Regions from separate parts of the Chimaeribacter sp. YP20170169 genome, predicted to be linked through region 4. Evidence: predicted binding sites of a transcription regulator. Region 4 holds the regulator's gene; each other region holds the start of a gene.
The links. Region 4 encodes PurR, which represses purine synthesis genes. Its sites were predicted from a motif close to CANGCAAACGTTTGCNTG; they were not measured.
Positions count from the first base shown of each region.

Region 1: the regulator PurR is predicted to act here: its motif matches at 4,210-4,227, upstream of pyrC (dihydroorotase).
Region 2: the regulator PurR is predicted to act here: its motif matches at 5,296-5,313, upstream of purT (formate-dependent phosphoribosylglycinamide formyltransferase).
Region 3: the regulator PurR is predicted to act here: its motif matches at 2,574-2,591, upstream of purL (phosphoribosylformylglycinamidine synthase).

Region 1 covers NZ_CP176824.1:2,373,882-2,381,753, reverse strand. Annotated here, with positions in the region: gene ACK3SD_RS10760 (response regulator transcription factor) at 1-354, opposite strand, end outside; gene solA (N-methyl-L-tryptophan oxidase) at 537-1,652, opposite strand; gene bssS (biofilm formation regulator BssS) at 1,793-2,047, opposite strand; gene ACK3SD_RS10745 (hypothetical protein) at 2,273-2,542, opposite strand; gene dinI (DNA damage-inducible protein I) at 2,727-2,969, opposite strand; gene pyrC (dihydroorotase) at 3,037-4,092, opposite strand; gene ACK3SD_RS10730 (putative quinol monooxygenase) at 4,307-4,594, shown strand; gene rne (ribonuclease E) at 4,677-7,872, opposite strand, start outside.
Region 2 covers NZ_CP176824.1:2,296,826-2,304,697, reverse strand. Annotated here, with positions in the region: gene sdaA (L-serine ammonia-lyase) at 1-1,309, opposite strand, end outside; gene ACK3SD_RS10330 (CoA pyrophosphatase) at 1,644-2,255, opposite strand; gene pabB (aminodeoxychorismate synthase component 1) at 2,252-3,640, opposite strand; gene ACK3SD_RS10320 (YoaH family protein) at 3,787-4,011, shown strand; gene purT (formate-dependent phosphoribosylglycinamide formyltransferase) at 4,058-5,236, opposite strand; gene cspE (transcription antiterminator/RNA stability regulator CspE) at 5,647-5,856, shown strand; gene dbpA (ATP-dependent RNA helicase DbpA) at 6,039-7,421, shown strand; gene ACK3SD_RS10300 (YebG family protein) at 7,534-7,872, shown strand.
Region 3 covers NZ_CP176824.1:881,354-889,225, reverse strand. Annotated here, with positions in the region: gene purL (phosphoribosylformylglycinamidine synthase) at 1-2,480, opposite strand, end outside; gene mltF (membrane-bound lytic murein transglycosylase MltF) at 2,756-4,213, shown strand; gene tadA (tRNA adenosine(34) deaminase TadA) at 4,218-4,691, opposite strand; gene yiaY (L-threonine dehydrogenase) at 4,968-6,119, shown strand; gene yfhb (phosphatidylglycerophosphatase C) at 6,167-6,805, opposite strand; gene ACK3SD_RS04065 (PTS transporter subunit EIIC) at 6,809-7,872, opposite strand, start outside.
Region 4 covers NZ_CP176824.1:2,196,196-2,204,067, reverse strand. Annotated here, with positions in the region: gene bglB (beta-galactosidase BglB) at 1-609, shown strand, start outside; gene cfa (cyclopropane fatty acyl phospholipid synthase) at 657-1,808, opposite strand; gene punC (purine nucleoside transporter PunC) at 2,144-3,346, opposite strand; gene punR (DNA-binding transcriptional activator PunR) at 3,490-4,398, shown strand; gene purR (HTH-type transcriptional repressor PurR) at 4,429-5,454, opposite strand; gene cydH (cytochrome bd-I oxidase subunit CydH) at 5,782-5,871, shown strand; gene ACK3SD_RS09820 (C40 family peptidase) at 5,928-6,713, opposite strand; gene ACK3SD_RS09815 (Grx4 family monothiol glutaredoxin) at 7,131-7,472, shown strand; gene rnt (ribonuclease T) at 7,537-7,872, opposite strand, start outside.

The DNA.
Region 1 (7,872 bases), 180 kb from region 4:
GCACGGCGCGGTCAGCATGGGGAGCAGGGCCGTCAGGCCATGTTTGTTCATCAGCGCCACCCGGCCAGAGAGCGGAATTGGGTCCGTTGAGGTGGGATAGGGGGCATCAAGGTAGATGTAGACCCGCGCCGGGCCGCACAACAGGAAAAAATCCGCCAGCGAGGGAAAAGGGCCGCTGCAACGGCAGTGGTGGGTCAGGTTTACCAGCACCACATCAAAGAAGGCGCCGCGCAACATCTGGAGGGCCTGTTCAGGGGAGGCGGCCTGCTGGAGGGTAATATGGGGGTAATCTGCCAGGAAACTGGACGTGCCGAGAAAGGTATAGGCACAACTATCAACAATAAGTATTCGCATTCTCTGCTCACTCGTGGGCAATACATGAATGTCCATTTCATTAGTGCGCAAAAATAAGCAGAACATCTCGCAACGTCAATTCAGAAAAAGAGGGGTGTCACCCCTGCAAAAGCCGAATATATTCTCTAGATAAATACAGGCAAAGAATTAATATTCTGCGCCTGTATATTATTGCGGGCCGGTCAGTCGAAACGGTTCAGGCGGAACGGCGTGAGGTCAAAGGGAATGGGCTGGTCATCGGCATAAAGGGCAGCAATCTCCCCGAGGACACTGGCAAATTTAAAGCCGTGGCCACTCAGGCCGGTGATGACCATCGCCTGCGGGCAGTCGGGCAGGGTATCAATGATAAAGTCCTCGTCTGGCGACATGTCATAGCTGCACGCTTCGCCATGCAGGCAGACACCGACACCCGGCAGGAAGCGGCGCAGGAAGCGGAACACCTCGGTGCCATCCTCCGCCACACTGCCGAATGGCCGGCACTCCGCCAGCGTCTCAATTGGCTGGCCGCCATTGTGCTTGCCCAGTTTCAGCCCCTCTTTGCCCGCCGGGAAGCCGTAGTAGTGGTCATTTTCGCCCGCTTCAACGGTGAAGGCCGGGAAGTGGTTCTCCTGGCTGTAGCGCCCATCGGCCTGATGCCAGGCGAAAACCTTGCGCACCGGCTGCATCGGCAGCTCAGGCAGCAGCGCTTTCACCCAGCTACCGGCGCAGATCACCACTTTGCGTGCGGTAAATACCCCCTCCGGCGTGGTGACGCTCATACCCTGTTCCAGCGGGGTAACGGCGCTGACCGGGCAGTTGAACAGCTGGGCACAACCGGCCTCACGGGCCAGCCGGATGTAGCTTTCAATCGCCTTTTCACACTCCAGCACCCCAGAGCGCGGCTCAAAAATCCCGATGAATTCATCCGGCACGGTAAACACCGGCCAGCGTGCCTGTACCTGCTGGGAGTCCAGTATCTCCACTGGCAAACCGTGGCGCTCCGCGCTCTGGCGGACATTGTGCAGGAAGGCTGACTGCGCTGAGCCAATATTGATGACGCCGCAACGGTGGAACACTGTGGCTTCGCTCTGCGTCGCCAGCTGTTCCCATAGCGCCTGCGCGCGCAGCACCAGCGGCACATAGCGTTCACCCTCACCATAGGCATGGCGAATAATGCGTGTCTGGCCGTGGTGGCTGCCGCTCTTGTGCGGCGGCATTGCGCTGTCAATCATCAGCGTCTTCAGCCCGGCCTGATGCGCATAGTAGCCCGCCGCCGCCCCAACGGAGCCGCTGCCGACAATGATCAAATCATATTCCATGAAACTGCTTCCTCTTAGGCACCCTGAATCCTAGCCATGATAGAGATCTTCCCGCCAATGACAATGCGTGGCGCAGGGGGCGGCCTGAAAATGCAAAAGGCACCCGGAAGAGGGTGCCTTAGGCCGAGAGGTAAACAACATTAATGTTTACGGTGATCAAGATCCAGGTATTCATTGGATTCGATTTTTGCGATGCCAGCTTCAAGAATGGAGACGAGTTGCCGTGCAACATCGGTAGTCAGCCATAATGTCCTGTCGACATGGGCCTCTTCGGGTGACTGGTCTGTTGAAGACAGGTAATGAAGACGAATCATCATGGCGTCGTAAACATCGACGGTACTGATATCCCAACCTACGAGCGGGTGTGTCTGAATTACTTCATCTTTTCTGTCCATATAGACCCCTTAGGTGGTAGTGACTAACGTGAGTGACTAACTGAGGATCAAGGCGGCTCGTTATCAGGTGAGCAGGTTAAGTATAAGCACGGCCGACAGGTTTTTGGAAAGTAAAAGTTGATGCTAGGCTAAAAAAATGCCTGAACGGGCAGGAATTGAGCAAAATTCGCTTTTTTTCTACTTAAGCTATAGGAACCTCCCCGGCCACGCCGGAGAGGCTAAATTTTATTCGGCAGTGGGGGTAATCGTTGGAGAAAATCGTTTTTCCCACTGTTCCGCCAGCTCGGCGAAATGCTTCTGCGTCTCGGCATCCCGATTCTGGTTTTGGGCTTCCAGTTTCAGGCTGTGAATCATTAATTGTGCTGATTTATCGTCATGACTGAATGCCAGATAAGAGAATGCCGCTTCCAGTACACCTAACCGCCGTTGCTGATCGCGGATCAGCTCCAGCAGCTCGCCAAACGTCATTGCCTCTTCTGGTTTTTCGGTGACCATGTGTTTCTCCTGTTTGATGACAAGCCAGATATAGACGCCGCTGTGGGCAGCCCGGCACGGGGAGCCGCCGGAGCGGGAACGCTAAGAAGACCACTTAATGCTATATCGGCTTGGGCAAGTTGAACAGGGGAGAGCGGCAGATAAAAAAGCCGGGAAGCGACGCCCGGCAAAAAACAGCGAAAGGTCAGAGATCGGTGGTGAACCACTCATCGGCGCTCTCCCAGGTTTGCTGGAGGATCTCTTCGATGAGTGCCCGGTCTGTTTTGGCGCCGCCCAACACGGAGAGATGGTTGGCGCCAGCATAACGCACCTGTACCGATACGCCGTCGAACTGCTGGTTCAGGCGTTTACTCAGCTCACCAGAGAGCGCCTCAAGGGCACCACCTGGCAAGGGTTTGGTTTTATCAAGGGTCAATTCAACACGCATTACGCACCCCCTGCGCCAGATTTACCTGTTTATTTATACAGTATGGCGTGAGGGTGCGCAAGCCCGTTTAAGCGCTCTGGTTGCGTACCCGCCACGGCAGCGTCTGGCCGGCTAGGAAGGGCACAATGGTGTCGCCGGGCAGGGCAATCTCTTGCGGCTGGGTTACCTCGACGCGCTCCAGCTCAATGAAATCCTCATTGACCGGCAGACCGTAGAACTGCGGGCCGTTGAGCGAGGCGAAGGCCTCCAGATGCTCCAGCGCGCCCAGCTCCTCAAAGACGGTGGCATAGGCAGACATCGCCAGCGGCGCGTTGAAGCAGCCAGCACAGCCACAGCTGGACTCCTTGCGGTGGCGGGTGTGCGGCGCGGAGTCAGTGCCGAGGAAGAAGCGGTCACTGCCGCTGGCGACCGCACGGCGCAGCGCCTCCTGGTGGATATTGCGCTTCAAGATGGGCAGGCAGAACAGATGGGGACGGATGCCGCCCACCAGCATGTCATTGCGGTTGAACATCAGGTGCTGGGGAGTGACGGTGGCACCGAGGAAACGGTCGCCGTTCAGCACGTACTCTGCCGCATCTTTGGTGGTGATGTGCTCAAACACAATCTTCAACGACGGGAAGTGGCGGCGGATAGGATCCATCACCTCATCAATGAAACGCGCCTCGCGGTCGAAAATATCCACGTGCGCATGGGTCACCTCGCCGTGGATCAGCAGTGGCATACCGATCTTCTGCATCTGCTCGAACAGCGGATAGATGCCCGGCACGTGCGTCACGCCGTGGGAGGAGTTGGTGGTGGCATTGGCCGGGTAGAGTTTAGCGGCGGTAAAGATGCCCTGCTCAAAGCCCTGCACCAGTTCATTGGCGTCCAGGGTGTCAGTTAGGTAGCAGGTCATCAGCGGTTCGAAACGGTGGCCCGCGGGCACGGCCGCCAGGATACGATCCCGATAAGCAATCGCTTGCTTACACGAGGTGACAGGGGGAACCAGATTCGGCATGACGATCGCCCGGCCAAAAACCTCGCTGGTGTAGGGCACCACGGTTCTGAGCATGTCATCATCACGCAGATGGATGTGCCAGTCGTCAGGGCGGCGGATCTTCAGAACTTGCGGTCGTGCGGTCATTTCAAACTCCGGCATAAATAAAAAAGGCGTTATGGGCGGCCTTGTGAAGAGGCGATTTATGGCGGGGTGTAAGCATAAGCGGAAAGCGCCGTCGATGCATCTGTTTGTTAATCCAAAGTTGAAATCGATTGCGTGATGGGGCCATAGTGAGTGTATTCATTCGGCCGGGGCCGCATTATCCGCAGGCCCGGCCTCATTATTAAGGAGTTTACCTATGGAAGTGCGTGTCGTCGCAACCTTGGTCGCCAAGCCTGAACATCAGGAAGAGGTGGCCAGCACACTGCATGAGATCATTGAGCCGAGCCGGCTGGAAGTGGGGTGCATTCAGTATGAACTGCATCAGGACAGCGAAGATCCAGCCTGCTTTGTCTTCTTTGAGCGCTGGCGCTCGCAGGAGGCGCTGGATAAGCACAATAACAGCGAACACTTTGGCCGCTTTGCCAGCCAGCTGGAGGGCAAGCTCGCCTCCCTGGATATCAAAACGCTGAAACAGATTGCCTGACCACTGGGCGCAGGCATAAAAAAACCCGCCAATTGGCGGGTTTTTCTTATCTACCAACCCCCCCATGGGGAGGGCGGCAGGCTTACTCGCTCATTTCTGGGCGGGTAGCCGGGGCAGTGGCGGTGCTGGCCGCCGCGTGGCCGCCAGCGGAGCCTTTGCCTTCAAAGTTGAAGGTTGGGCGCTGCCAGTTGCTTTCGCGTGGTGCTTCCGGCTGGTAGGCCGGGGCCGGTGCCTTGGTCATCGGTGCCGTGGCGTGATGCTTGAAAGCAACCTGCGACTGTTCAGCTGCCTGGGCGGCTTCGGCCACCAAGGTCGCCTTGGCTGCTTCCTCTTCCACTGCCGGGGCAACCTCAACGTTGGTTGCAGGCGCGGCTTCCACTACGGCTTCTTCAGCCTGAGGGGCAGCGTTTACGGCAACCGGTGCCGGGGTTTCTGCCTCAACCGGCGCAGAAGTGTCGGCCGGAGCGGCCTCTTCCACTGCGTGGGTGATTTCAGCAGGCTCGACCTCATGAACCGGCTGCGCTTCCGGGGCTGGCGCTGGCTCGGCCACGGCGTGCTCTGCCGGTTCCGCCAGACGGGCTGCCTCTTCCGTCACCACTGGCGTCTCAGCCGGGGCCTCTGCTGGCGCCTCTGCTGAGATGGCTGGCGCGGCGGCAATCGGCTCTGCCGGTTGCTCAGTGGCCGGGGCTTCCACCGGGGCTGGCTGTTCAGCTGGCTCGGCGTTCACCGGTTCCACGTCCATCTCAATGGCACCCTGCGGCGCTTCAATCACCACGCTGTCAGCGTTGACCAGCGGATCGGCGACAATTTCCAGCGTCGGGGTAGCGACCTCTGCGGCGTCAGCCACCTCATCTTCCGGTTTGTTGCGGTAGACGTAGTCACCGTTCTCATGCAGTTCAGCAATGCCAGCAGAGAGTGCAGTGTGCGGCGACATCTCTTCATGATGCTCTTCCGCAGCGGCCGTCACTGGATAGCTGACCCACACTTTGCCAGAGGCCATCTCTGGTGAGGCGAAGGCGCCTGCCAGCGGCACTGGCGACTGGGACGGGTAACGCTCATCACGATAACGGCGGCGACGCTGGCCACTGACGCGCAGGTGACGCGGCGAACGGCGTGAACGGCGCGGCATACCGCCCTCGTTGCCATTGCGCGACTCGGCGTTGTTCTCCTCCTCGGCGGGCGCGGCGGTGTCGCTCTCTGCCTGTACGACTGGCAGTGGCTGCTCGTCACCAATACGCACACGCTGGGTCAGCTGGCGGCGTTCACGGCGCTGCATGACCGGCTGCGGACGATCTTCCTGCTCAACATCATCGGCGTTGGCGGCGACTGCCTCCTGGGTTGCCACGATCTCTTCGGTCTTGGCATCCAGCTGCGCTTTGCGCTTCTCTTCCTGACGACGGCGCTGGCGCTCGGCACGCTGCTCACGGCGTTGCTGCTGCTCTTCACGCAGCGCCTTTTCCGCCTCTTCACTGCGCTCAACCACCACATCCTGATTGCGTTTGTTGCGGCGCTGATCGTCACGTGGCTCGCGGGATTCACGCGGCTCACGGGCCTCGCGCGGCTCACGGGCTTCACGCGGCTCGCGGGACTCACGCGGTTCACGCGCCTCGCGTGGCTCACGGTCGTCACGCTGACGGCGGTCACCATTGCGGTCCTTGCGGTTGCCATTCTGGCGGCGTGGCGCACGGCGCTCACGATCGTTGCGACGGGTATCGCTGCTCTCTTCCTGCTTCACCACCGGCTCTTCTACCGGTTTGGCTTCCGGTTGCGGCTCGGCAGCGAACAGGTTTTTCAGCCCACCCAACAGGCGGCCAAAGAAGCCAGGGGTTGGCGCGGCAGCAGCCGGAGCCGGTTTCGGCTGGGCGACAGGCGCGGCAGCGGCAGCTGGCTTGGCCACAGGGGCTTTTTCCTCAAACACCGGCGGGGCTTCGGCAGGCAGGGCGAAGGTCGCCAGCGCCGGCTGCTCCGGGCGTTTGCGCTCGGCTGGCATGTCGTCGGATGGCTGCACCATCTCTGCCTCATGCAGCTGCGGCAGCAGGTAGCTGAGGGTCGAGGTCTCTTCCCCTTTGCGCACGCGCAGCACGGAGTAGTGCGGGGTGTGCATCTGGTCGCTTGGCACGATAACGGCACGGACGCCGCCCTGGCGCTTCTCAATCGCATTCACCGCTTCACGTTTTTCATTCAGCAGGTAGGAAGCGATCTGCACCGGCACAATGGCGTGCACCTCTTTGGTGTTCTCCTTCAGTGCTTCCTCTTCGATCAGGCGCAGGATGGAGAGCGACAGCGATTCGTTGTCACGGATGGTGCCGGTGCCGCTACAGCGCGGGCAGACGTGGTGGCTTGACTCGCCCAGCGATGGGCTGAGGCGCTGGCGGGACATCTCCAGCAGGCCGAACCGGGAGATGCGGCCGATCTGGATACGGGCGCGGTCCTGGCGCACGGCGTCGCGCAGGCGGTTCTCCACCTCGCGCTGGTGGCGCACCGGGGTCATGTCGATAAAGTCGATAACGATCAAGCCACCGAGGTCACGCAGGCGCAGCTGGCGGGCAATCTCGTCGGCCGCTTCCAGGTTGGTGTTGAACGCCGTCTCTTCAATGTCGCCGCCGCGGGTGGCGCGAGCGGAGTTGATGTCGATGGCGGTCAGCGCTTCGGTGCTGTCAATCACGATGGAGCCGCCAGAGGGCAGGCGCACTTCACGCTGGAAGGCAGACTCAATCTGCGACTCGATTTGGTAGTGGCTGAACAGCGGGATCTCGCCGGTGTAGAGCTTTATCTTGCTGCTGAAGTCCGGGCGGCCCAGCGCGGCGATGTGCTCTTTTGCCAGGTCGAGGATCTTCGGGTTATCGATCAGGATTTCACCGATGTCCGGGCGCAGGTAGTCGCGGAAGGCGCGGACAATGACGTTGCTCTCCTGATGGATCAGGAAGGGCGCCGGTCGGCCCTCTGCGGCTTTCTTGATGGCGTCCCAGTGCTTGATGCGGAAAGAGAGATCCCACTGCAGCGCTTCGGCGGACTTGCCGACGCCAGCGGTGCGCACAATCAGCCCCATGCCGTCTGGCAGTTGCAGGGCAGAGAGCGCCTCTTTCAGCTCGGTGCGGTCGTCACCTTCGATACGACGGGAGATGCCACCCGCGCGCGGGTTATTCGGCATCAGTACCAGATAGCTACCCGCCAGGCTGATGAAGGTGGTTAGGGCCGCGCCCTTGTTGCCACGCTCTTCTTTATCTACCTGGACAATGACTTCCTGGCCTTCGCGCAAGACATCTTTGATGTTGGGG
Region 2 (7,872 bases), 100 kb from region 4:
CGTTCATGTCCTTGCCGGTCTCGTACATGGTTTCGATCACCTTGTCGAGGGAGACGCGCGGCGCGCTGGTGCGGCGCAGCGCCATACGCGCGGCGTTGATCGCCTTCACCGAGGCGATGGCGTTACGCTCAATGCACGGCACCTGCACCTGGCCGCCGACCGGGTCACAGGTCAGCCCCAGATTGTGCTCCATGCCAATCTCAGCAGCGACACACACCTGCTCCGGGCTTCCACCCAGCAGCTCCGCCAGACCGGCAGCGGCCATCGAGCAGGCGACGCCCACCTCACCCTGGCAACCCACCTCCGCGCCGGAGATGGAAGCATTCATCTTGTAGAGCGCGCCAATGGCCCCGGACGCCATAAAGTAGCGGACATAGATCTCAGGCGACACCGGCTCAATGAAGTGGTCGTAGTAGGCCAGCACCGCCGGCACGATGCCGCAGGCACCGTTGGTTGGCGCGGTCACGACCCGGCCACCGGCGGCGTTCTCCTCATTGACCGCCAGCGCGAACATATTCACCCAGTCAATGACGTTCATCGGATCGCTGGAGAGCTTGTCCGAGGCCACCAGCATCCGGCGCAGCGCGGAGGCGCGGCGTGGCACCCGCAGCGGGCCGGGCAGCACGCCCTCCGTGTTCAGGCCACGGTCGATGCAGGCGCGCATGGTCTGCCAGATCTGGCCAAAGTAGCGCTCAATCTCCGCCTTGCCATGTAGCGCGATCTCGTTCTGCATCACCAGCCCGGAGAGCGACAGCCCGGTCTGGCTGCAATGCGCCAGCAGGTCGCTGGCGTGGTTGAAGGGGTAGGGCATGGCGATCTCATGGGTGTCCGCCTGGCCGAAGTGCTCCTCATCGACGATGAAGCCGCCGCCGATGGAGTAGTAGGTCTTGCTGTAGATGCACTCCTCGCCCGCGTAGGCGTGGATCTGCATCCCATTCTCATGCAGCGGCAGGTTGTCCTGACGGAAAATCATGCCGCCCTCACGCGGGAATTCTACCTCATGGCGGCCATTGGCCAGCAGCAGCCGCTGGCGCTCGGTCACGTCGCGGATGAACGCCGGGATACCGTCAATGTCCACGCTGTCCGGCAGGTTGCCGGCCAGTCCGAGGATAATGGCGATATCAGTATGGTGGCCCTTGCCGGTCAGGGAGAGCGACCCGTAAACCTCAACGGCGATACGGGTTACGGCAGGCAAAAGATCGCGGCTGACCAGATCATCAGTGAACTGTTTGCCCGCTTTCATAGGCCCAACAGTATGGGAACTCGACGGGCCAATGCCGATCTTAAACATGTCGAAAACGCTGATCACACTCAAACTCCTTCACGGGGAAAAACGGGGGGCTGTATAAAAAGCAGCCATCATGCTTATTGTAGTGTTGCCGCCCTGCACCCAAACCCCTTTTCGCATGAAATAAACGCATCCGTGCGCAGCGGCTGGGTGGTGAAAAAAAGATCACAAAACACCGCGACACAGGCAATGAGCAGTTTCTCATACAAAAAACAGGGATTTTTACAGTAGCAAATTAGGTCAGGAGGCTAATATACAGAAGATTACCATAAATACGGTGACAGGGATCGCCTTCCTCTATGCATAATCAGCAAGATTGCGCACAAAAAGGCGATGGCAGAGGATGACGTGATGCTCAGGGCGCGAGTGGGGAGCTGTTCATGCTATATCCGTCCTCTGGACGGCCGACATGCTGCGACAGTTCACGGATGATGCCAGCGGTCATGCCCCAGACAAACTGCTGCTGATACCAGCTTAAATAGATGCGGTGGCGAATGCCGCGCCGCTCGATGTCCAGCGGCGTATAGCGTGACAGCCGTAGCGCCTCCTGCAACGGAATCTCAAACACCTCTGCCACCTCATCGGCATTGGGTTGCAGCACGATATCCGGCGACACCAGCCCCACCACCGGCGTGACCTGAAAGCCGGTGGAGCTTTCGACCGGCCCCAGTTGCCCCAGCACCTGCACCGCCTCAGGCGGGATGCCCACCTCCTCGTGCGCCTCGCGCAGCGCGGTGAAGATCAGCGAGCGATCGTCGGGATCAGCCGAGCCGCCGGGAAAGGCGACCTGTCCGGCATGTTTGCGCAGCGTGTCGGCACGGCGGGTCAGCAGCAGCGTCGGCGCTGGACGGCAGACCACCGGCAGCAGCACCGCCGCCTGACGCACCGCGCGCGGCGGCCGCGCCGGGGCGGGCTGTTGCAGCATAAAGCGGGTAATGAACTCATCCAGCGTATAGTCAGCACTCATTCGGTAGTGTCCCTCTCCGGTTGCCGGGCGTGGTCGCGCAGTTGCGGCAGGATGCGTGCCACCTTGTCAAAGGTCTCCTGGTACTCCGCCTGCTCGTCGCTGTCGGCGACGAGGCCGCCGCCAGCCCAGCAGTATAGCCGCCCCTGCTCGGCCAGCAGCGTACGGATGGTGATATTGGTGTCCATCGCGCCGCACAGGCTCAGGTAGCCGATGCTGCCGCAATAGGCGTTGCGGCGCTGCGGCTCCAGCTCCTCAATGATCTCCATCGCCCGCACCTTGGGCGCGCCGGTGATGGAGCCGCCGGGGAAGCAGGCGCGCAGCAGGTCAGTGGCATGGCGATCGTCCGGCAACCGGGCGGTAATGGTGCTCACTAGATGGTGCACCGCCGGGAACGGCTCCACCACGAACAGCTCCGGCACCCGCACGCTGCCCGGCTCGGCGACGCGGCCGATGTCATTGCGCAGCAGGTCAACAATCATCAAATTCTCTGCCCGGTCTTTCTCCGAGGCGGCCAGCCGCGCCGCCTGACGGGCATCCGCCTCCGGGTCAGCCAGCCGTGGCAATGTGCCCTTGATGGGGCGGGTCTGGATCTGCTGCTGCTCCAGCCACAGGAAGCGCTCCGGCGAGACGCTCAGCACCGCCTGTTGCGGCAGGCGCAGGAAGGCGGAGAAGGGCGCGCGGTTGCTGGCGTTAAGGCAGGTGAAAGCCTGCCACTCACAGCCTTGGTAGGGGGCAGAGAAGCGCTGGGTCAGGTTGATCTGGTAACAGTCGCCGCTACGCAAATAGGCCTGTACCCGGCGGAAACGCTCGCCATAGCCCTCGCGGCTCAGGTTGGCCTGCCACTCGCCGGTCAGGCGAAAATCCGCCACTGGCGCGGGCAGGGCGGCGTGGCGCGCCAGCCAGGCGAGGCGGGCATCCCGATCGCCAAGGCACACCAGCGTCAGGCGCTGGCGATGGTGATCCGCGATCAACGCCCAGTCATAGATGCCGACCGCCATATCCGGCGCACGTAGATCGGCCTCCGCCTGCGTCGGCAGTGCCTCCACCCGTCTGCCGAGATCGTAGCCAAACAACCCCAGCGCACCGCCCTGGAACGGCAAATCCGCCTCGGCGGTCGGCGTCACGCCCAGCGCGGCCATGGCTTCCCTGACCAGCATGAAGGGATCGGCATCACTCACGCGCGTGCCGGTCATATCCTCAATCACGGTGGAGGCCCCCTGCGTCACCAGCGTGGCGCAGGGGTCTGCCACCAGAATATCGAAGCGGTTATGCAGGTGATCCGCCTGCCCAGAGTGCAGCAGCATCGCCCACGGCAGGGAGGAGAGGGGGGCAAAACGCGTCAGCAGCGCATCAGGGGTATAGTCGAGGGTGGTGGTCGTGCACATGATCTCAAGCAATCTCAGCGGCCTGCCGCCGGGGCGGCAAAAAAGAGGCAGCCAGCCTACCACAGAACCCCGGCAGAGGGGAAAGCAGGCCGCTAGGTCATCGGCCCGCTGGCGCGTATACTGGAACATTAACAGAGGAGAGATCCATGCAATCGGGTATGCCGGCACTTACACACCAGGAGCAGCAGCAGGCTGCGGAACGTATTCACCAGCTCATGGAGCAGGGGATGAGCAGCGGGGAGGCGATCGCGCGGGTCGCGCAGGAGATCCGGGAAGCCCACCGTGGCGCACAGGTGGCGGTGCGTTTTGACGAAGAGGATGAGCAGGATCAGGATGACGAGGCGGAAGAGGAGGACGGGCACGCCCGTTAACCCCTGCCAGCCACAACGGGCGCAGAAGCGCCCGTGATGTTTTGAATCAGCCGCTCACCTTGACGGCAGCCGCGGCCTGAATGGCGCGCTCGACCGCCGCCTCGACCGTGTCGCCGGTCGCCAGTGCCACGCCAAGGCGGCGCTTGCCAGCAATCTCGGGCTTGCCGAACAGGCGGATCTGGTTATGGCCGCCCAGCGCCTGTTCCACACCAGCAAAGCGCACGTCGCCGCTGGTCAGCTCCGGCAGAATGACCGCCGAGGCTGATGGGCCAAACTGGCGCACCTCGCCAATTGGCAGGCCAAGGAATGCGCGCACATGCAGCGCAAACTCCGACAGATCCTGTGAAATCAGCGTCACCATGCCGGTATCATGCGGGCGCGGCGACACTTCACTGAAGATCACCTCATCGCCACACACAAACAGCTCGACGCCAAACAGGCCGCGGCCGCCCAGCGCCTTCACCACTTGCTCAGCAATGGCCTGCGCGCGTTGCAGCGCCAGTTCACTCATCTGCTGCGGCTGCCAGGACTCACGGTAGTCACCCTCTTCCTGACGGTGGCCGATTGGCGCACAGAAGTGGATGCCATCCACCGCGCTGATGGTCAGCAGGGTGATCTCGAAATCAAAACGCACCAGCCCCTCGACAATCACCCGCCCGCCGCCAGCGCGCCCGCCCTGTTGGGCATACTCCCAGGCGGCTTGCATCTGGTCTGCGGTGCGGATCAGGCTTTGGCCCTTGCCGGAGGAGCTCATCACCGGCTTAATGATGCAGGGCAGGCCAATCTCCTCCACGGCCTGGTGGAAAGCGCTTTCGCTGTCAGCAAAGCGGTAGCTGGAAGTAGGCAGGCCCAGGGTCTCCGCCGCCAGACGACGGATGCCCTCGCGGTTCATGGTCAGGCGGGTGGCCTCGGCGCTCGGCACCACGTGGTGGCCCTCCTGCTCCAGCGTCACCAGTAAACTGGTGGCGATGGCCTCGATCTCCGGCACGATAAAGTCAGGGCGCTCGCGCTCAATCACGGCGCGCAGCGCGTCGCCATCCAGCATATTGATCACGTGGCTGCGGTGGGCGACGTGCATGGCCGGGGCATCGGCATAGCGGTCAACGGCGATGACTTCCAGGCCAAGACGCTGGCACTCAATGGCCACTTCTTTACCTAATTCACCCGAGCCTAACAGCATGACACGGGTCGCGGAGGGGCGCAGGGCAGTTCCAAGGATCAACATAGCTTACCTATCTGTTTCAGGGTTGACTGACTCGACTTAAAAATGACGCGCGCAGTATAAACGAAAACGTTTGCGTGTGCAGCCGTGCTGACGTTCTTTGGCCCGCGTTCATGTGTGATTTTTAGGCACCGACGGCAGGCCATGCCATCCACGCATCGGGCGTTTTGTCAGGAAAACCAATACAATCCATAGCTTAGGACAGGAGAAAAATTTGCGCTGCCCGCATGAATATGCGTTAATTCCCCGGTCCTGCGGAGCAGGCAGCAGGTGCGGTACCTCAATGGGATGAGCGGTTTTTATGGGATGGCCCTCCCGGCTTTTCAGCGGTTCTGGTGTCGTTATCCTGATGCTGGCCTGTGGCGCAGGGCGTCTCGCGCCTGCGGGCAGACTTATCAATGAAGGAAAACGCCATGAGCAAGAAAACTGGCCACGTGAAGTGGTTCAACGAATCCAAAGGCTTCGGCTTCATCACCCCGGCTGACGGTTCCAATGACCTCTTCGTCCACTTCTCGGCGATCGTTAGCGACGGCTTCAAAACCCTGGCGGAAGGGCAGCAGGTGGAGTTCTCCGTACAGGAGACCCCGCGTGGCCCATCGGCTGCCAACGTGGTCACCATCTGACTGCGCATTGCCGCCCCGTGCGGTGAGCGCCTGAAAACCCGCCCGGCGCGGGTTTTTTTGCCCTAGGCCCCCGCCGTGTTACCGCGCCCGGCCCGCTCTCTGCTATGATGGGCGCTTGCCGGAACTGACTGTATTGCAGCACACGCCCGCCCCCCTTTTTTTCCATCATAAGAGCGACTGTCTTGAGCACACTCCCATTTTCTTCCCTGCCGCTGCCGGCGGAGCAACTCGACAATCTGGCGGAACTGGGTTACGCCACCATGACCCCAGTACAGGCCGCCGCCCTGCCGGCCATCCTTGATGGCCGTGACGTCCGTGCCAAGGCACAGACCGGCAGCGGCAAAACCGCCGCCTTCGGCATTGGCCTGCTGGACAAGATTGTCGCTGGCCAGTACCTCACTCAGGCGCTGGTGCTCTGCCCAACCCGCGAGCTGGCGGATCAGGTGAGCAAAGAGCTGCGCCGCCTCGCGCGCTTCACCCAGAACATCAAGATTCTGACCCTGTGCGGCGGCCAGCCCATTGGCCCGCAGCTTGATTCGCTGGTGCGTCCGCCGCATATCGTGGTCGGCACGCCGGGCCGGGTACAGGAGCACCTGCGCAAGCAGACGCTGAACCTGGACGCACTGCGCCTGCTGGTGCTGGATGAGGCCGATCGTATGCTCGACATGGGCTTCAGCGATGACATCGACGAGGTGATCCGCTACACCCCGCCGCAGCGCCAGACCCTGCTGTTCTCCGCCACCTACCCGGAGGGGATCGCCCGCATCAGCGCGCGTGTCCAGCGCGAGCCGCTGACGATTGAGATCGACGGCGGTGAGCAGCCGCCCTCCATTGAGCAGATTTTCATCGAAACCAGCCGTGACAAACGCCTGCGCCTGCTGACTGGCACTCTGCGCCACTACCAGCCGGCCTCGTGTGTGGTGTTCTGCAACACCAAACGCGATTGCCAGGAGGTGGCCGACGCGCTGGCTGCCGAGAACATCAGCGCGCTGGCCCTGCACGGCGACCTGGAGCAGCGTGACCGCGATCAGGTGCTGGTGCGCTTCGCCAACCGCAGCTGCCGGGTGCTGGTGGCGACCGATGTCGCCGCGCGCGGCCTCGACATCAAGGATCTGGAGCTGGTGGTGAACTACGAGCTCTCCTTCGACCCCGAGGTGCACGTCCACCGCATTGGCCGCACCGGCCGCGCGGGTACGGCCGGTGTGGCGGTCAGTTTCTGCGCCCCACAGGAGATGGTGCGCGTGCACGCGCTGGAGGATTACCTCGCCATCCGCACCCAGTGGCAGCCGGCTGACAAGCTGATGGCGACCCCGTCCGTGGCGCTCGAGCCAGAGATGGCTACGCTCTGCATCGATGGCGGCCGCAAGGCGAAAATCCGCCCCGGCGATATCCTTGGCGCGCTGACCGGTGACGCCGGGCTGACGGCGGCGGAAGTCGGCAAAATCGACATGTTCCCGGTACACGCCTATGTGGCGATCCGCCGTGCCAGCGTCCGTCGTGCGCTCTCGCAGCTCCAGCAAGGTAAAATCAAAGGCAAAAGCTGTAAAGCCCGGTTATTGAAGTAATTTATTTTTTGGGAGGCGGGTTCCGGTTTGTGCGAAAGGGCTTGCCTCCCCGTCCTATTTTCCTTAAACTGTATATCTATACAGTAGTGTGCCATTAAGAGGATTAACACTCATGACGGTTGAAGTGAAATATGTCGTGGTGCGACAAGGCGAGGAAAAGATGACGTTTGCGACCAAGAAAGAGGCTGACGCTTACGACAAGATGCTGGATCTGGCCGATACCCTGTCTGAATGGCTGGCCCATTCCGCACTGGAGATGGAAGAGGGCGAGCGTGAAAGCCTGAGCTTCTTCCTGGCCGAGCATAAAGATCCGCTGACCCAGATCCTGCGCGGCGGTTCGCTGGAGAGCGTGCTGGCGAGCAAAGCGGAAGAGGGTGCTGAAGAGCCTGCGCGCCTGAAGCCCAAGGGCCGCGGCAAAGAGGCGGCGGACAGCGACAATCAGGCCGCCTGA
Region 3 (7,872 bases), 1.3 Mb from region 4:
AGCGCATTGTCGCCCTTGTCGGTGCGCAGTTGTGGGGTCACGGTGCGGCGCACATCCTCCACGCGGGCGAAGGCGGTGATCACCAGCGAGAGCGGCGAGGTCATCTCACGCGTCTCGTTGCCCTCCTGCCAGCGGGTCTTCATCGACATGGAGTCTTTGCCGACCGGAATGGTCAGGCCGAGCGCCGGGCACAGCTCCTCGCCCACCGCGCGTACCGCGTCATACAGGCCCGCGTCCTCGCCGGGGTGGCCCGCCGCTGACATCCAGTTGGCGGAGAGTTTCACCCGCTTCAGGCTGCCAATGTCGGTCGCCGCCAGGTTGGTCAGCGCCTCGCCGACCGCCAGACGGGCGGAAGCGGCAAAGTTGAGCAGCGCCACCGGGGCGCGCTCGCCCAAGGACATCGCCTCGCCGTGGTAGCTGTCGAGGCTGGCGGTGGTGACCGCACAGTCCGCCACCGGGATCTGCCACGGGCCGACCATCTGGTCGCGTGCCACCATGCCGGTCACGGTGCGGTCGCCGATGGTGATCAGGAAGGTCTTCTCCGCCACGGCTGGCAGGTGCAGCACACGGTTAACGGCGTCGGCCAGGGTGATGCCCTCGCGTTGCAGCGCATGGCCGGCCGCCTGTTGGCGCGTCACATCACGCAGCATTTTCGGCGTCTTGCCCAGCAGCACATCCAGCGGCATGTCGATCGGCTGGTTGTCGAAGTGGCTATCGTTCAGCGTCAGGTGGCGCTCTTCGGTCGCCTCGCCAATCACCGCGTACGGGGCGCGCTCACGGCGGCAGATCTCATCGAACTGCGCCAGTTGCGCCGGTGCCACCGCCAGCACGTAACGCTCCTGGGATTCGTTGCACCACACTTCCAGCGGACTCATGCCCGGCTCATCATTCAGGATGTCGCGCAGCTCAAACCGGCCACCGCGGCCGCCGTCGCTCACCAGCTCTGGCATGGCGTTGGATAGGCCGCCCGCGCCGACGTCATGGATAAACAGGATCGGGTTCTCTTCGCCCAGCTGCCAGCAGCGGTCAATCACCTCCTGGCAACGGCGCTCCATCTCTGGGTTGTCACGCTGCACGGAGGCGAAATCGAGGTCGGCGTCCGACTGGCCAGAGGCCATTGAGGAGGCCGCGCCGCCGCCGAGGCCGATGTTCATCGCTGGCCCGCCCAGTACAATCAGCTTGGCGCCCACGGTGATCTCACCCTTCTGCACATGGTCGGCACGGATGTTGCCGATGCCGCCCGCCAGCATGATCGGCTTGTGGTAGCCACGCAGCTCCACGCCATTGTGGCTGCTGACCTCTTCCTCATAGGTACGGAAGTAACCCAGCAGTGCCGGCCGGCCAAATTCGTTGTTGAAGGCCGCGCCGCCCAGCGGGCCTTCGGTCATGATGTCGAGCGCGGTAACAATGCGCTCCGGCTTGCCGAAATCCTCTTCCCACGGCTGCTCAAAGCCAGGGATGCGCAGGTTGGAGACGGAGAAGCCCACCAGCCCTGCTTTCGGTTTCGCGCCACGCCCGGTTGCGCCCTCATCGCGGATCTCGCCGCCGGAGCCAGTGGCCGCGCCCGGCCACGGGGAGATGGCGGTCGGGTGGTTGTGGGTCTCCACCTTCATCAGGATATGCGCCTCCTCCTGATGGTAGTCATAGCGTCCCTCTTTCGCGTCAGCGAAGAAGCGGCCCACCGTCGAGCCTTCCATTACCGCGGCGTTGTCCTTGTAAGCGGAGAGCACGTGGTCCGGGGTCTTCTCAAAGGTGTTCTTAATCATCTTGAACAGCGACTTCGGCTGCGCCTCGCCATCGATCACCCAATCGGCGTTGAAGATCTTGTGGCGGCAGTGCTCGGAGTTCGCCTGCGCGAACATATACAGCTCGATGTCGGTCGGGTTGCGCCCCAGCGTGGTGAAGGCCTGTTGCAGGTAGTCAATCTCATCCTGCGCCAGTGCTAGGCCCAGCTTGACGTTCGCCTGCTCCAGCGCGCCGCGCCCTTCGCCCAGCACATCCACATGCCCGACCGGAGCCGGCTGGTGGTGCGCAAAGAGCTGCTGTGCCTGCTCCAGCTCGCTAAAGACGCACTCCATCATGCGGTCATGCAGCAGCGCGGCCAGCGCCTGCCACTGCGCGTCCGTCAGGGTCGGCGCCTCAATATAGAAGGCTAGGCCGCGCTCAAGGCGCGTGACCTGTGTCAGGCCACAGTTATGGGCGATGTCCGTTGCCTTGGAAGACCACGGGGAGATAGTACCGGGGCGTGGCGTCACCAGCAGCAGGCGGCCTTGCGGGGCGTGTTCGGCGAGAGAGGGGCCATATTTCAGCAAACGCTGCAATTTGGTCTGTTCGTCGGCGCTCAGTGGCGCACTGACGTCGGCAAAGTGTACATATTCGGCGTAGACAGCGTCGACCGGCAGGCGGGCTTCCTGGCAACGGGACAGCAGTTTGTTAATACGAAAAGCCGACAAAGCGGGCGAACCACGCAGTATTTCCATCATTTCAGTTCTCTCGTCTTCGAAGCCGCAGGCAGGGCTTCATTGGGCGCAACAGGGGGAAAACGCGGGCCATTATAGAGAATCCCACTGCCAGACGAAACCGTTTGCGCAGGGATAATTACGATTAGTCCGCTTTTGCCGCCTTTTGGCAACCGGTGCCAATAAAGTTGCGTGTTGGCTTTTTGTTGAGCAAAATGCGTCGGCACTGGGATTTTACACATGCCTTAGCATGACCTAACACACGCAATGACATCGCGCCGCAGTGAGATAACTATTTGAAGCGCATACAATTAAATTACCTTTTTGTCGGGGCGGTAACGCTGCTCCTGGCGCTGGCCCTTTGGCCCGCCATTCCCTGGCACAGCAACCAGGGCGACCAGCTTGAGCGTATCCTGTCACGCGGCGAGCTGCGCATCAGCACCCTTAACTCCCCGCTGACCTACTACACCAGCCAGGAGGGCGCGGGTGGGCTGGACTATGAGCTGGCCCAACACTTTGCCGAGTATTTGGGGGTCAAGCTGGTGGTGCGGCCGCAGCGCAGCATTGATGACCTGTTTGACGATTTGGATGACCAGCGCGCCGATCTGGCCGCCGCTGGACTGATCTACAACACTGACCGGCTGGCCCGTTTCCGCGCCAGCCCCGCCTACTATTCCGTGTCGCAACAGCTGGTCTACCGGCAGGGCCACGCCCGGCCCAAAAACCTCGACGCCCTGAAGGGCCGGCTGGCGGTCGCCTCTGGCTCGGCCTACGTCACCACCCTGAAGCAACTGAAAGCGGGCAAGCACCCCAACCTGAGCTGGGAGTCGGTGGGCGATCTCTCGACGCGCGAGCTGCTGGAGCAGGTGGCGGACGGCAAGCTGGAGTACAGTATCGGCGACTCCGTGACCATTGGGCTGTTGCAGCGCATCCACCCGCAGCTGGCGGTGGCCTTTGACATCACTGATGAGGAGCCGGTCACCTGGTTCTTCCCGCGCAGCGGCAATGACAGCCTGCACGCGGCGCTGCTCGACTTCTTCAGCCAGATGATGGAGGACGGCACCCTGGCACGGCTGGAGGAGAAGTATCTGGGCCACGTCGGCAGTTTTGACTACGTGGACACCCGCACCTTCCTGGCGGCGATCGACAACATCCTGCCCGCGCTGCAACCGCTATTTGAGAAGTATGCGCGCCAGTTTGACTGGAAATTGCTGGCGGCCATCTCCTATCAAGAGTCACACTGGGATCCGACCGCCACCTCCCCCACCGGCGTGCGCGGCCTGATGATGCTGACGCGCGCCACCGCCGCTGGCCTCGGCATCAATGACCGGCTGGACTCGGAGCAGAGCATCCAGGGCGGTACGCTCTATCTGGAGCGGCTGATGGAGAAGGTGCCGCAGAGCGTGCCGGTGGATGAGCGTATCTGGTTTGCGCTGGCGGCCTATAACATGGGCTACGGCCACATGCTGGACGCGCGCAAGCTGACCAAGGCACAGCAGGGCAACCCGGACAGCTGGGTGGACGTGAAGCAGCGGCTGCCGATGCTCAGCCAGCGCCGTTACTACAACCAGACCACCTATGGCTATGCGCGTGGGCAGGAGGCGTATAACTACGTGGAGAATATCCGCCGCTATCAGGCGAGTCTGGTGGGCTATCTGGAGGAGCGAGAGAAGAAGGCCGCCCAGCAGGCGGCCCTCGATGCGCAGTACGCACGCGGTTACCCGGCGGTCTCCGCCGAGGCGGCCGGGCTGTAGCGCCTTACTGGCCGGCGGCGCGCGCCGCCTGTTTCAGCGCCTTCTGCTGGGCGCGGCGCAGGCGGAAGAAGTCGCTCAGCTGGGTGGAGCACGCCTCCGCCAGCACGCCCGACTCCACCTCAATCTGGTGGTTCATGCCGGGATGGCGCAGCACGTCGAGCAGCGAGCCGACCGCGCCGGTCTTCAGATCCTCCGCGCCATACACTAGCCGCCCGATGCGGCTGTGCACCATCGCCCCGGCGCACATCACGCACGGCTCCAGGGTCACGTAGAGGGTAGCGTTCAGCAGCCGGTAGTTTTGCAGCACCTGGCCGCCCTGCCGCAGCGCCATGATCTCGGCGTGGGCGGTAGGATCGTGGCGGCCAATCGGCCGGTTCCACCCTTCGCCAATCGGCTGGTTGTCCAGCACCAGCACCGCGCCGACCGGCACCTCCCCCTCATCCTGCGCGCGTTGCGCCAGCGTCAATGCGTGCCGCATCCAGAATTCGTGGTTATTTTCCTGCGTCACATTGACCTCATCATCTATTTGCCGCGCGCATTATACACGGCTGCTCCCCCCATTCTAGCCTCTCGCCACCCAACCCGCTGCCGCGAGCCGCCACGCGGCAAAACGCTAAGTGAATCACCTAACAAATCAGGGAGTTAATTTTTTCATGGTGCACTGGAAAGTGCCGTCTCTTTGCGGGAAATCAATTTGCCGCATCAATAACAGGACTATGGTGAGGGCCTACCCTACCCGGACAGGAGAGTTACCATGGCCATTTCCACCTTTTATATTCCCTCCATCAATGTCATTGGCGCGGGCTGCCTGACGCAGGCGGTCAGCGTGATGCAGGATCACCACTTCCGCCACGCGCTGATTGTCACCGACAGCGTGCTCAGCCAGCTGGGCGTGGTGGCGCAGGTGCAGGCGCTGCTGGCGGCGGGGGGCATCGAGAGCAGCGTATTTGATGGCACCCACCCCAACCCCACCTGCCAGAACGTGGCGGATGGGCTGGCGATCCTGCGCGCCAGAGCATGCGACTGCGTGGTGTCGCTGGGCGGCGGCTCCCCGCATGACTGCGCCAAGGGCATCGCGCTGGTGGCGGCCAACGGCGGCGAGATCAAGGATTACGAGGGCGTTGACCGCTCCGCCAAACCACAATTGCCGCTGATTGCCATCAACACCACCGCTGGCACCGCCTCGGAGATGACGCGTTTTTGCATCATCACCGATGAGGCGCGCCACATCAAAATGGCGATTGTCGATAAAAACGTGACGCCGCTGCTGTCGGTCAACGATCCGCAGCTGATGGCCGGGATGCCGAAGGGGCTGACCGCCGCCACCGGCATGGATGCCCTGACCCACGCGGTGGAAGCCTATGTCTCCACCGCCGCCGACCCGATTACCGACGCCTGCGCGCTGAAGGCCATCACCATGATCGCCAACAACCTGCCTACCGCGGTGGAGGATGGCGCGAATCCACAGGCGCGTGAGGCGATGGCCTATGCCCAGTTCCTCGCCGGGATGGCTTTCAACAATGCCTCGCTCGGCTATGTCCACGCGATGGCGCACCAGCTCGGCGGCTTCTACAACCTGCCGCACGGCGTCTGCAACGCGGTGCTGCTGCCCCATGTGCAGGCATTCAATGCCCAGGCGGCGGCTGGCCGGCTGAAAGAGGTGGCGGCGGCCATGGGAGTGGCGGTCGAGGGGATGGATGACACACAAGGGGCAGAGGCCTGCATCGCGGCGATCCGTGCGCTGGCGAAAGCGGTCGGCATTCCGGCGGGGCTGCGTGCGTTGCAGGTGCGCGAGGAGGACTTCCCGACGCTGGCGACCAATGCGCTGAAAGATGCCTGTGGCTTCACCAACCCGGTACAGGCCAGCCACGCGCAGATCATGGCGATCTTCGCCGCCGCCATGTAGCCAGCAAAAAGGGCGGAAATCCGCCCTTTTTTTCACCCTGCCCTGTTTCACTCCAGCTGTTGCAGCTCGCCCTCTTTGCTCACCCGGAAACGGTGCTCACAGAAGAACAGCAGCGGGTTATCCTGCTTGCTGTCGCTGTAGCCGCTGTAGAGTTTCAGCGGTGTGCCAAGGCGCTGCTCCAGCTGCACCACCTTCTGGATGCCGAGGCAGCGCAGCGGCAACACCCAGCCGCCGTTACGCCGCGCCATGCGGCTGCCAACCAGCTTCACCCGGTGCAGGAAATCGGAGCCGTGGTAGACCTGCTCCACCAGCCGCTGCGGCGATCCGGTAATCAGCCATACCTCGGCGTTATGCTTGTCGAGGTACTCGTTCAGGCGCATCTGCACCACCGGGAAGGCGGTTACCACGCTACGGAACCAGGTGACGAAACGCAGCTCCAGATCCTTGAGCCGCGCCTCGCTATGGCCAAACGTGATGGCCCATAGCAGCAGGCTCATCGGCCAGCGCGCCGCGCGGCCCCCCACCAGCAGCCCCAGCCCGATGACCGGCAACAGCGGCACCACCAGGATCAGGTTTTGCGGCATCCGCCAGAGCATGAAGCGCAAAAAACTGCCGAACATGTCCTGCTGGTGCAGTGTGCCATCCAGGTCAAAAAACACTACCCGTCGGGCCTGTGCCTCACTCAATCTCTACTCCTCAGGATCGTGGAAACCCAATATCCAGGTAAATATAAACCCTGCCACTACAGCGGCCAGATAGCCGGCCAGGTAGAGCACTACCTTGCCCGGCACCATGGTCAGCGCCAGCGGTAAACCGGAAATACCAAAAGTAATGACCGTAGCCACTTTCCAGACACTTATCAAGGCGCCGCCGACTGCCCCGCCGAGACAGGCGCCGATGAACGGCTTGCCGAGTGGCAGGGTCACGCCGAAGATCAATGGCTCGCCGATGCCCAACAGGCCAACCGGCAGCGCGCCCTTGATCACCTTTTTCAGCCGCGGGTTGCGGGTCTTTAGCAGCACCGCCACCGCCGCCCCAATCTGCCCGACACCGGCCATCGCCAGAATCGGCAGCAGGGGGTTGGCGCCGTGCGCCTGCACCAACTCCACATGGATCGGCACCAGCCCCTGATGTAACCCGGAGAGCACCAGCGGCAGGAAGAAGCCCGCCATCAGCGCGCCCACCAGCATACCGCCAGCCCCCAGCGCCAGGTTTACCCCGTGGATGATGGCGTCAGAGATCGCCCCACCCAGCGGCTGCACTATAATAATAGCCAAGCTGGCGGTAACGACGGTGGTCAGCAGCGGATTGACAATCAGCTCAAGCGATTCCGGCAGCCAGCGGCGCAGTTGCCGCTCCACCATGCACATCAGCGCCACCACCAACAGCACGGCGATCACCCCACCCCGCCCCGGCTGCAACGCCTCGCCGAACAGGGTGATCTGCGCCAGCGCCGGGCTGCTCAAAATACCGGCCATCACCCCGCCGAGCGCCAGTGAGCCACCAAACACCCTGGCGGCATTCACCCCGACCAAAATGTTCATGATGGCAAATACTGCACTGCCGAACAGCCCCAGTAGCGCCAGCACATTGGGGTAGTGGATGGCGAAATCGCCAGCGATGTCCGGGCGTTTCAGGATGTTCACGATGCCGGTGATCAGGCCGGAGGCGATAAACGCCGGGATCAGCGGGATAAAGACATTCGCCAACTTGCGCAGCGCCTCGCTCATGGGCGCGGCATACTTCTCTTTGG
Region 4 (7,872 bases):
AAAATTGGCAAGCTGCTCAATCGGCCGGAGTACGTGGAGGAGGCGAAATTCCAGTTCCTGACCCATGTCCAGTACCTGATGGATCGCCAGAGCGGCCTCTGGTTCCACGGCTGGACCTTTGAGGGCAACCACAACTTTGCGCAGGCACGCTGGGCGCGCGGCAATAGCTGGCTGACCGTCGCCATCCCGGACTTCCTGGAGATGGTGGATCTGCCCGAGCACGATGCCACCCGCCGTTTCCTGATCCAGGTGCTGGAGAGCCAGATCGCCGCGCTGCAACAGTATCAGGACGCCTCCGGCCTGTGGCATACCCTGCTGGATGACCCGGACTCCTATCTGGAAGCCTCTGCCACCGCTGGCTTTGCCTACGGCATCATGAAGGCGGTGCGCAAGCGCTACGTTGGCAAGCAGTATGCGGCGATGGGGCTGCGCGCCGCACAGGGGGTGGTGCGCCACATCAACGATCAGGGCGAGCTGACCCAGGTCTCCTTTGGCACCGCGATGGGCAATGACCTCAACTTCTATCGCGAGATCCCGCTCACCTCCATGCCCTATGGGCAGGCGATGGCAATCCTCTGCCTCTCCGAGTATCTGCGCGTCTATCTCTAAGCGGCGTACAGGCGAAAAAAACCGGCCTTTGGCCGGTTTTTTCATGTTTAGCGCGGCACCCGCAGCCCGCCCTCGACGCCATGCGGGCTGAACAGCACCTGCCAGAGCTGGATATCGCGCGCGCGGAAGGCCCCCGCGCAGGCATTCAGGTAGTAGGTGAACATCCGGTAGAAGCGGTCGGAGTAGTTCTCCGCCAGTTGCGGCCATGCCTTGATGAAACGCTCATGCCAGGCCATCAGCGTGCGATCGTAATCCGCGCCGAAGTTGTGCCAATCCTCCATTACAAACTGTCCCTCGCTGGCTTGGGCAATATGCTTGACCGACGGCAGGCAGCCGTTGGGGAAGATATATTTGTCGATCCAGGGATCGACATGCATGTCCGTTTTGTTCGAGCCGATGGTGTGCAGCAGGAACAGGCCATCTGGCCGCAGGTTGCGCGCCACCACGTCAAAGTAGGTCTGGTAATTTTTCGGCCCGACGTGCTCAAACATCCCAACGGAGACGATGCGATCGAACTGCTGGTCCAGATCGCGGTAGTCCTGCAACAGGATGGTGACGTCCAGCCCTTCGCAGCGCTGTTGGGCCAGCTTCTGCTGCTCGGCGGAGATGGTGACACCGGTAACGGAGACGCCGTAGTGACGGGCGGCGAAGGCTGACAACCCACCCCAGCCACAGCCGATATCCAGCAGCGACATGCCGGGCTTCAGTTGCAGCTTCTCACAGATCATGCGCAATTTGTGCTCCTGTGCCTGCTCAAGCGTTTCCGCCTCTTTCCAGTAGCCACAGGAGTACTGCATGTAGGGGTCAAGCATCAGGGTAAAGAGATCGTTGCCAAGGTCGTAGTGCTCCTTGCCGACGATCCAGGCACGCTTTTTGGATTGCAGGTTGGTCAGGCGGGCAGCGGCAATGCGCAGGGTATCTTTCAGGTGGTGGGGCAGCTTGTGCTCCAGACCGGCGGCCACTACGCGCTGGAAGAAGATGTCGAGCCGCTCGCACTCCCACCAGCCATCCATGTAGCTTTCGCCAAGGCCCAGTGAGCCTTCCTGCAATACGCGCTTAAAAAAATCGGGGTTATTGATGGTGATATCGAAGGGCCGGGAGCCATTGATTTCGATATCCGCCTGGCTGAGCATCTCATGGGCAATGCGATACCACTGGTTATCCTGAATGCTCAAATCTTCTATACACGATGAACTCATAGCTTCTCCATCACTTTTTCTTCTGACTTATGACCTGCAAGGAAAAGCATAGACAATTTGCAGGCGTATACGAGAACCCGCGGGGTAACCCGCCGTATCTGATATTCGACTATGTACAGAGGAAAGTGGGACGAATCCCGCTGGCCCAGGGGTAGGACAGCAGGTCATCATCCCTGACAAAATGCGCGCACTCCTCGCGCACCAAGACTTGATAAAAGTTTTGTAAAACCGTTGTTCTTATCGAGTGAAAAAGAGTATAGGCGCGCCAGAAGCGATACTCAATAGTCAATCCCTTCTGGCGCAAAGAATAATCAAGCGATTATTCAGTAAGGCAATTATGCCGTTTGGTTAGTATGCCGCTCATGACGGATGGCTGCCTGCGCCGACGCATTACGCTGGAGCAGGTAGCCTGCCAATGCCAGGCCCACGGTGCTCAGCATCACACTGACGGTTGCCATCAGCGGCTGGCTGATAAAGGCCGATACCATCAGACTGGCGACGAAGCAGAGTCCCAGTTGCAGGGCATTCTGCAGGGCCGCGGCCTTGCCGGTGCTCTGCGGGAAGGGCAGTAGCGCGTTAGCCACAATTATGGGATAGAGTGCGCCATTTGCCAAAGCCATCACACAAAATGGCACCAGCAACAGCGCCAGCCCCGGCGTGGCGAGCCAGGCCAGCAGGAACAGCGCGATGATGCTCAGGCTGTAGCCAGCCAGCAGCCACGGCACTAGCACCTTGCCATCACGGCGGCTGACCACGTAGCGGCAGCCAAACCCACCCATCAGGAAGGCAAAGGTCTGCGGCACGTAGCTCAGGCCGATGGCATCCGCGCCATAGCCCATGGCGTGCAGGATGAAGGGCGAGCCGGTCAGCCAGGCGAAGAAGCCTGCCGAGCAGGCGGCATACATCAGCACGTTGCCGCTAAAGACGCGGGAGCCGAGCAGCGCCAGCATTCCTACCTTGGGGGCCGGATGGTCAGCACCCGGCCGGTTGGCAGGCTGGAGCCGCAGCGTTGGCACCAGCAGCAGCAGGGTGATGGCGAGCAGCGCCAGGAAGATGGCGCGCCAGCCAAAGTGGTTCAGCAGCCAGGCACCCAGCAGCGGGGCCAGCGCCGGTGACAGCGCCACCAGCGGCATAATGGTGGCAAACACCCGTTTCGCCTGCTCGCCCGTGCAGCGGTCCACCACCAGCGCCTGCCAGCTTACGGCCGCGGAACAGACTCCCACCGCCTGCACAAAGCGCATCAGCCAGAGCTGGCGCGCATCCTGCACCCACAGCATCCCGGCGCAGCCGACGGCAAACATCAACAGCCCCAGCACCAGTACGGGCTTGCGGCCGATGCGGTCAGAGAGCGGCCCCCAGATCAGTTGGGCGCAGGCGAAACCGGCCAAAAACAGGCTCAGGCTGGCGCTGATGGCATTGGGCGTCAGCGAAAGATCTGTCTGCATCTGGGCGAAGGCCGGCAGGTACATGTCAGTGGCCAAAAAGCCAAGCACACTCAGTCCGGCCAGATAGAGCATGAAAAGAGGGGAGCGGGTCATAGCAAATTCCTATGGTTTGTTAGTAGATGATAAGAAAAACGCATAGCGGTGCGCACTCTACTGGAGCAGCCAGGGCATTGTGAAACGTTAAAATTTGCGCCATGCTGTGAAAAATTTTGCAAGCAGAAAGAGTGGGGCGCGCCATGTGGTCAGAGTATTCGCTGGAGGTGGTGGACGCCGTAGCACGCACCGGCAGCTTTAGCGCGGCAGCGCAGGAGCTGCACCGGGTGCCCTCGGCGGTCAGTTACACCGTGCGCCAGCTGGAGCAGTGGCTGGCGGTGGAACTGTTTGAGCGCCGCCACCGTGATGTGGCGATCACCGAGGCCGGACAGGTTTTTATTGAGGAGGCGCGCGGTGTTATCAAAAAAATGCAGGCCGCGCGTCGCCAGTGCCAACAGGCGGCCAATGGCTGGCGTGGGCAACTCAATCTGGCGGTGGATCGGGTGGTGCGTGCCGATCGCACCCGGCAGCTGGTGCTCGATTTCTACCGCGAGTTTCCCGATATGGAGCTGCTGATCTCGCCGGAGGTGTTCAACGGCGTCTGGGATGCGCTGGCGGATGGACGGGTGGATGCAGCGATTGGTGCCACCCGCGCCGTGCCGGTGGGCGGCAGCTACCGCTTCCGCGACATGGGCTTTCTGCCGTGGCGCTGTGTGGTGAGCCGTACCCATCCGCTGGCACAACTGCCCGGCCCGTTGGCGGATGAGCAGTTGCGGCCGTGGCCAGCCCTCTGTCTGGAGGACACCTCCCGCACCCTGCCGAAGCGCGACACCTGGACGCTGGATAACCAACGGCGGCTGGTGGCGCCAGACTGGACCAGCGCGCTGGATTGCCTGCTGGCTGGCCTGTGCGTGGGGATGATCCCGGCGCACATGGCGCAACCGCTGATCGATCGTGGAGAGTTGGTGCTGCTGACGCTGGCGCAACCCTTCCCGGACAGCGCCTGTTGCCTGACCTGGGATCAGGCGCGCACCTCGCCAGCGCTTAGCTGGTTGCTGGATTATCTGGGGGACAGCGAAACGTTGAACCGGGAGTGGTTGCGTGGGGAGTAAAAACCGGGGCGCATGGCCCCGGCTGGTCGATTAACGGCGGTAGTCGCGGTAGGGGCCATCGGCCACGGAGCGACGCTCCACCAGTTTCGGGCGCACTTCAATGGTCTGCGGGTCTTCACGCTTGCTGGTGATGCGATCCAGCAGCATGGCAAAAGCACTCTCGCCGAGGCGCTCTTTCGGCTGGTGGATGGTGGTCAGTGCCGGGGTAAAGTAGCGCGCGTTACGCACGTTGTCATAGCCAATCACCGAGATGTCTTGTGGCACGCGCAGGCCCATCTCGTCGGCGGCGCAGATGGCGCCCATTGCCATGATGTCGCCGCCGCAGAACACCGCCGTTGGGCGCTGCTTCTGCACCAAAATCTGCTGCATCGCCTTGTAGCCGGACTCCGGCTCAAAATCACCCTGTACCACCCACTCCGGGCGCACAGTGATATTTGCCTCTTCCATCGCCTTCAGGAAGCCCTGATGGCGGCCGCCGCCGGTGTTGCGTGACAGCTGGCCGGGGATGATGCCGATATCACGGTGGCCGCGCTCAATCAGATAACGGCCTGCGATGTAGCCGCCCTCAAAGGCGTTATCAATGATGGAGTCAGTAAAGTCGCTGCGTGCTGAACCCCAGTCCATCACCACCATCGGGATGTTGCGGTACTCCTCGAGCATACCGATCAGCTGATCCGGGTACTCAGAGCACATCACCAGCAGGCCATCGACGCGCTTTTGCGCCAGCATCGCCAGGTAAGCTTGCTGCTTGTCGAGGTTATTGTGGGAGTTGCAGAGGATCAGGGTATAGCCCTTGCTGTAGCAACTGTTCTCCACGGACTCAATCACCTCAGCGAAGTAGGGGGCCTCACTGGAGGTCGCCAGCAACCCGATGGATTTGGTGTGGTTGACTTTCAGGCTGCGCGCCACGGCGCTTGGGGAGTAGTGCAACTCCTTGATGGCGGCCCAGACCGCCGCCTTCGTCTCTTCAGCGACGAAACGTGTTTTGTTGATAACGTGTGACACGGTGGTGGTGGACACGCCGGCACGTTTGGCGACATCTTTAATCGTGGCCATGGGAAAAGTGACTCCTGAAAATACGTGTTACAGCACGTAACTATAATGTTAATCGTTTGCCTGCGTTTATTCTTCTGCCCACCGTAAAAGATGCAGTGAATTCTAGGGGGAGAGGACGGTCATCTTCGCTGGGGAGCGGTGGGGCATTGCAGCCGCGGCCGGGTACGCAGTGTGTAAACCGCGAATTTTCCCCTATTCTTGCGCAAAGGGGAAGCAGAAAATTATCCCGTTGCGCATCACGACGTGATAGGCACTGCCTGCAATACTGTGAGAATATGAGAACTCATACAAACATTGTGGTTTTGTTTGCGTTATTCAGGAGAACACATGGATACCAATTTGAAACTGTCGCTATGCACCACTGTGGCGGCGCTCACCATGATCATTGCCTTTAGCTTTACCGCTGTTTTGGGCTAATCCGCCTGCACCAGAAAAAAAAGACGCCCTTGGGCGTCTTTTTTGTTACGCGGTGGTCAGCGCACGGTCTTGGGGGTCATCACGCGGCGGGCGCCGACGTAATGGTCCTGCCAGTAGTCATTATCCAGATAGCTGATGCGGATATCCTCGCCGGTGCGCGGTGACTGGATAAATTTGCCATCGCCGAGATAGACGCCAACATGGTCAGCCGCGCCACGGTTGGCGATGCGGAAGAAGACCAGATCGCCGCTCTCCAGCTCGCCACGTTTAACCGGCGCGGCATCACGCAGGTGGTACATCTCATTGGCGGTGCGTGGCAGGCGGATCTTCATCACATCTTTATAGGCGTAATAGACCAGCCCGCTGCAATCGAAACCGGTGGTGGGGGAGGTGCCGCCCCAGCGGTAGGGCTTGCCTACCTGCTTCATTAGCTTGGTCATCGCCGTTTGCTTGGCTTTCTGGTAGCGCTTTTTATGCGCCGGGCTGAGTGCCAGCGGGCCGCTCTCCACAGCTTTGGCCTCGTGGCCGGGCAGGCGCTGGCGGCCATAGCCTTTTTTATAGCCCTTTTTCGGCGGCGTCACCTTGACCAGATGGGTAGAGGCGGTTTTACGTGTTTTACCGCTTTTGGTCGTGACCTTGACCACCTGAGCCTTGTCGCGGCTGGTGGCTTTTTTCTTTACGCTGGTTTTCACCGGCTTGCGCTTTTTACGGTCATCCGTCCTGGCCTCACTGGCATGGCCCTTGCGGGGTTCGGCCGACGTGCGCGCATGGGGCGACGCATGCGCCAGATTCATACAGAGCTGGGTAAAAAGCAAAACGAAAAGCGTAACGAGTAAACGCATGGCAACGCTACCAAAAGTGTCCGACAAACATCCATGGAGGCCCAGTATCACTGAAACCTGCCGCACAAAAAAGCATGAAACCCCCTGATTCTAATTCATATTGTCAGAAAAAGTTAATAGCTTTTTTCATTAGTGAAAACTGGGGGGGAGATATGCTGCTTTTATCCGCAACTCAAGCGGTTAGCGGCCTGGCGGCATAGAGGGATAACGCGTTTTTCCGATAAACCTCATCGTTCAGATCTGTTACTGTTAACATATGTTTAATTATTGTTAGCAGTCAGGCCGACGAATTTGGGGCATGGGGGAAAACCCTGCAAAAAATGGTGTTTTCATCCCGTTGCCGCCCTCGTTACAATAGGCCACTGCTGATTTGATGTGACGCGTAATAGCCAGCCAATGGCTTGAGGAAGCAAGACAATGACGACAATTGAAAAGATCCAGGCCCAGATCGCGGAAAACCCGATCCTGCTGTACATGAAAGGCTCCCCGAAGCTGCCAAGCTGTGGCTTCTCCGCTCAGGCGGTACAGGCGCTGTCCGCGTGCGGTGAGCGTTTTGCCTATGTGGACATTTTGCAGAACCCGGACATCCGTGCTGAGCTGCCGAAATACGCCAACTGGCCGACCTTCCCGCAGCTGTGGGTGGATGGTGAACTGGTCGGCGGTTGCGACATCGTGCTGGAGATGTACCAGCGCGGCGAACTGCAACAGCTGATCAAAGAGACCGCCGAGAAGCACCGTTCCCAGGAAGAGCAACAGTAATCCGGGCGCGGGGGCAACCTCAGCGGCAATGAAAACGGGCGACCCTAGGGTCGCCCGTTCTGTTTTACTCGTCGGCCTCTGGTGTCGCCAGCGGCCAGCCACCCAGCCGTTTCCAGCGGTTGACCAGCTCACAGAACAGCAGTGCCGTCTGCTCGGTGTCATACAGCGCGGAGTGCGCCTGGGCGCTATCAAAGGGGATGCCGGCGGTGATGCAGGCTTTCGCCAGCACCGTCTGCCCGAGCACCAGCCCGCTCAGCGCCGCGGTATCAAAGGTGGCAAAGGGGTGAAAAGGGTTGCGCTTGAGGCTACCGCGCTCGGCGGCCGCCATCAGGAAGCTGTGATCAAAGTTGGCATTGTGCGCCACAATAATCGCCCGGTTGCAGTTCTGCTCCTTCATGCC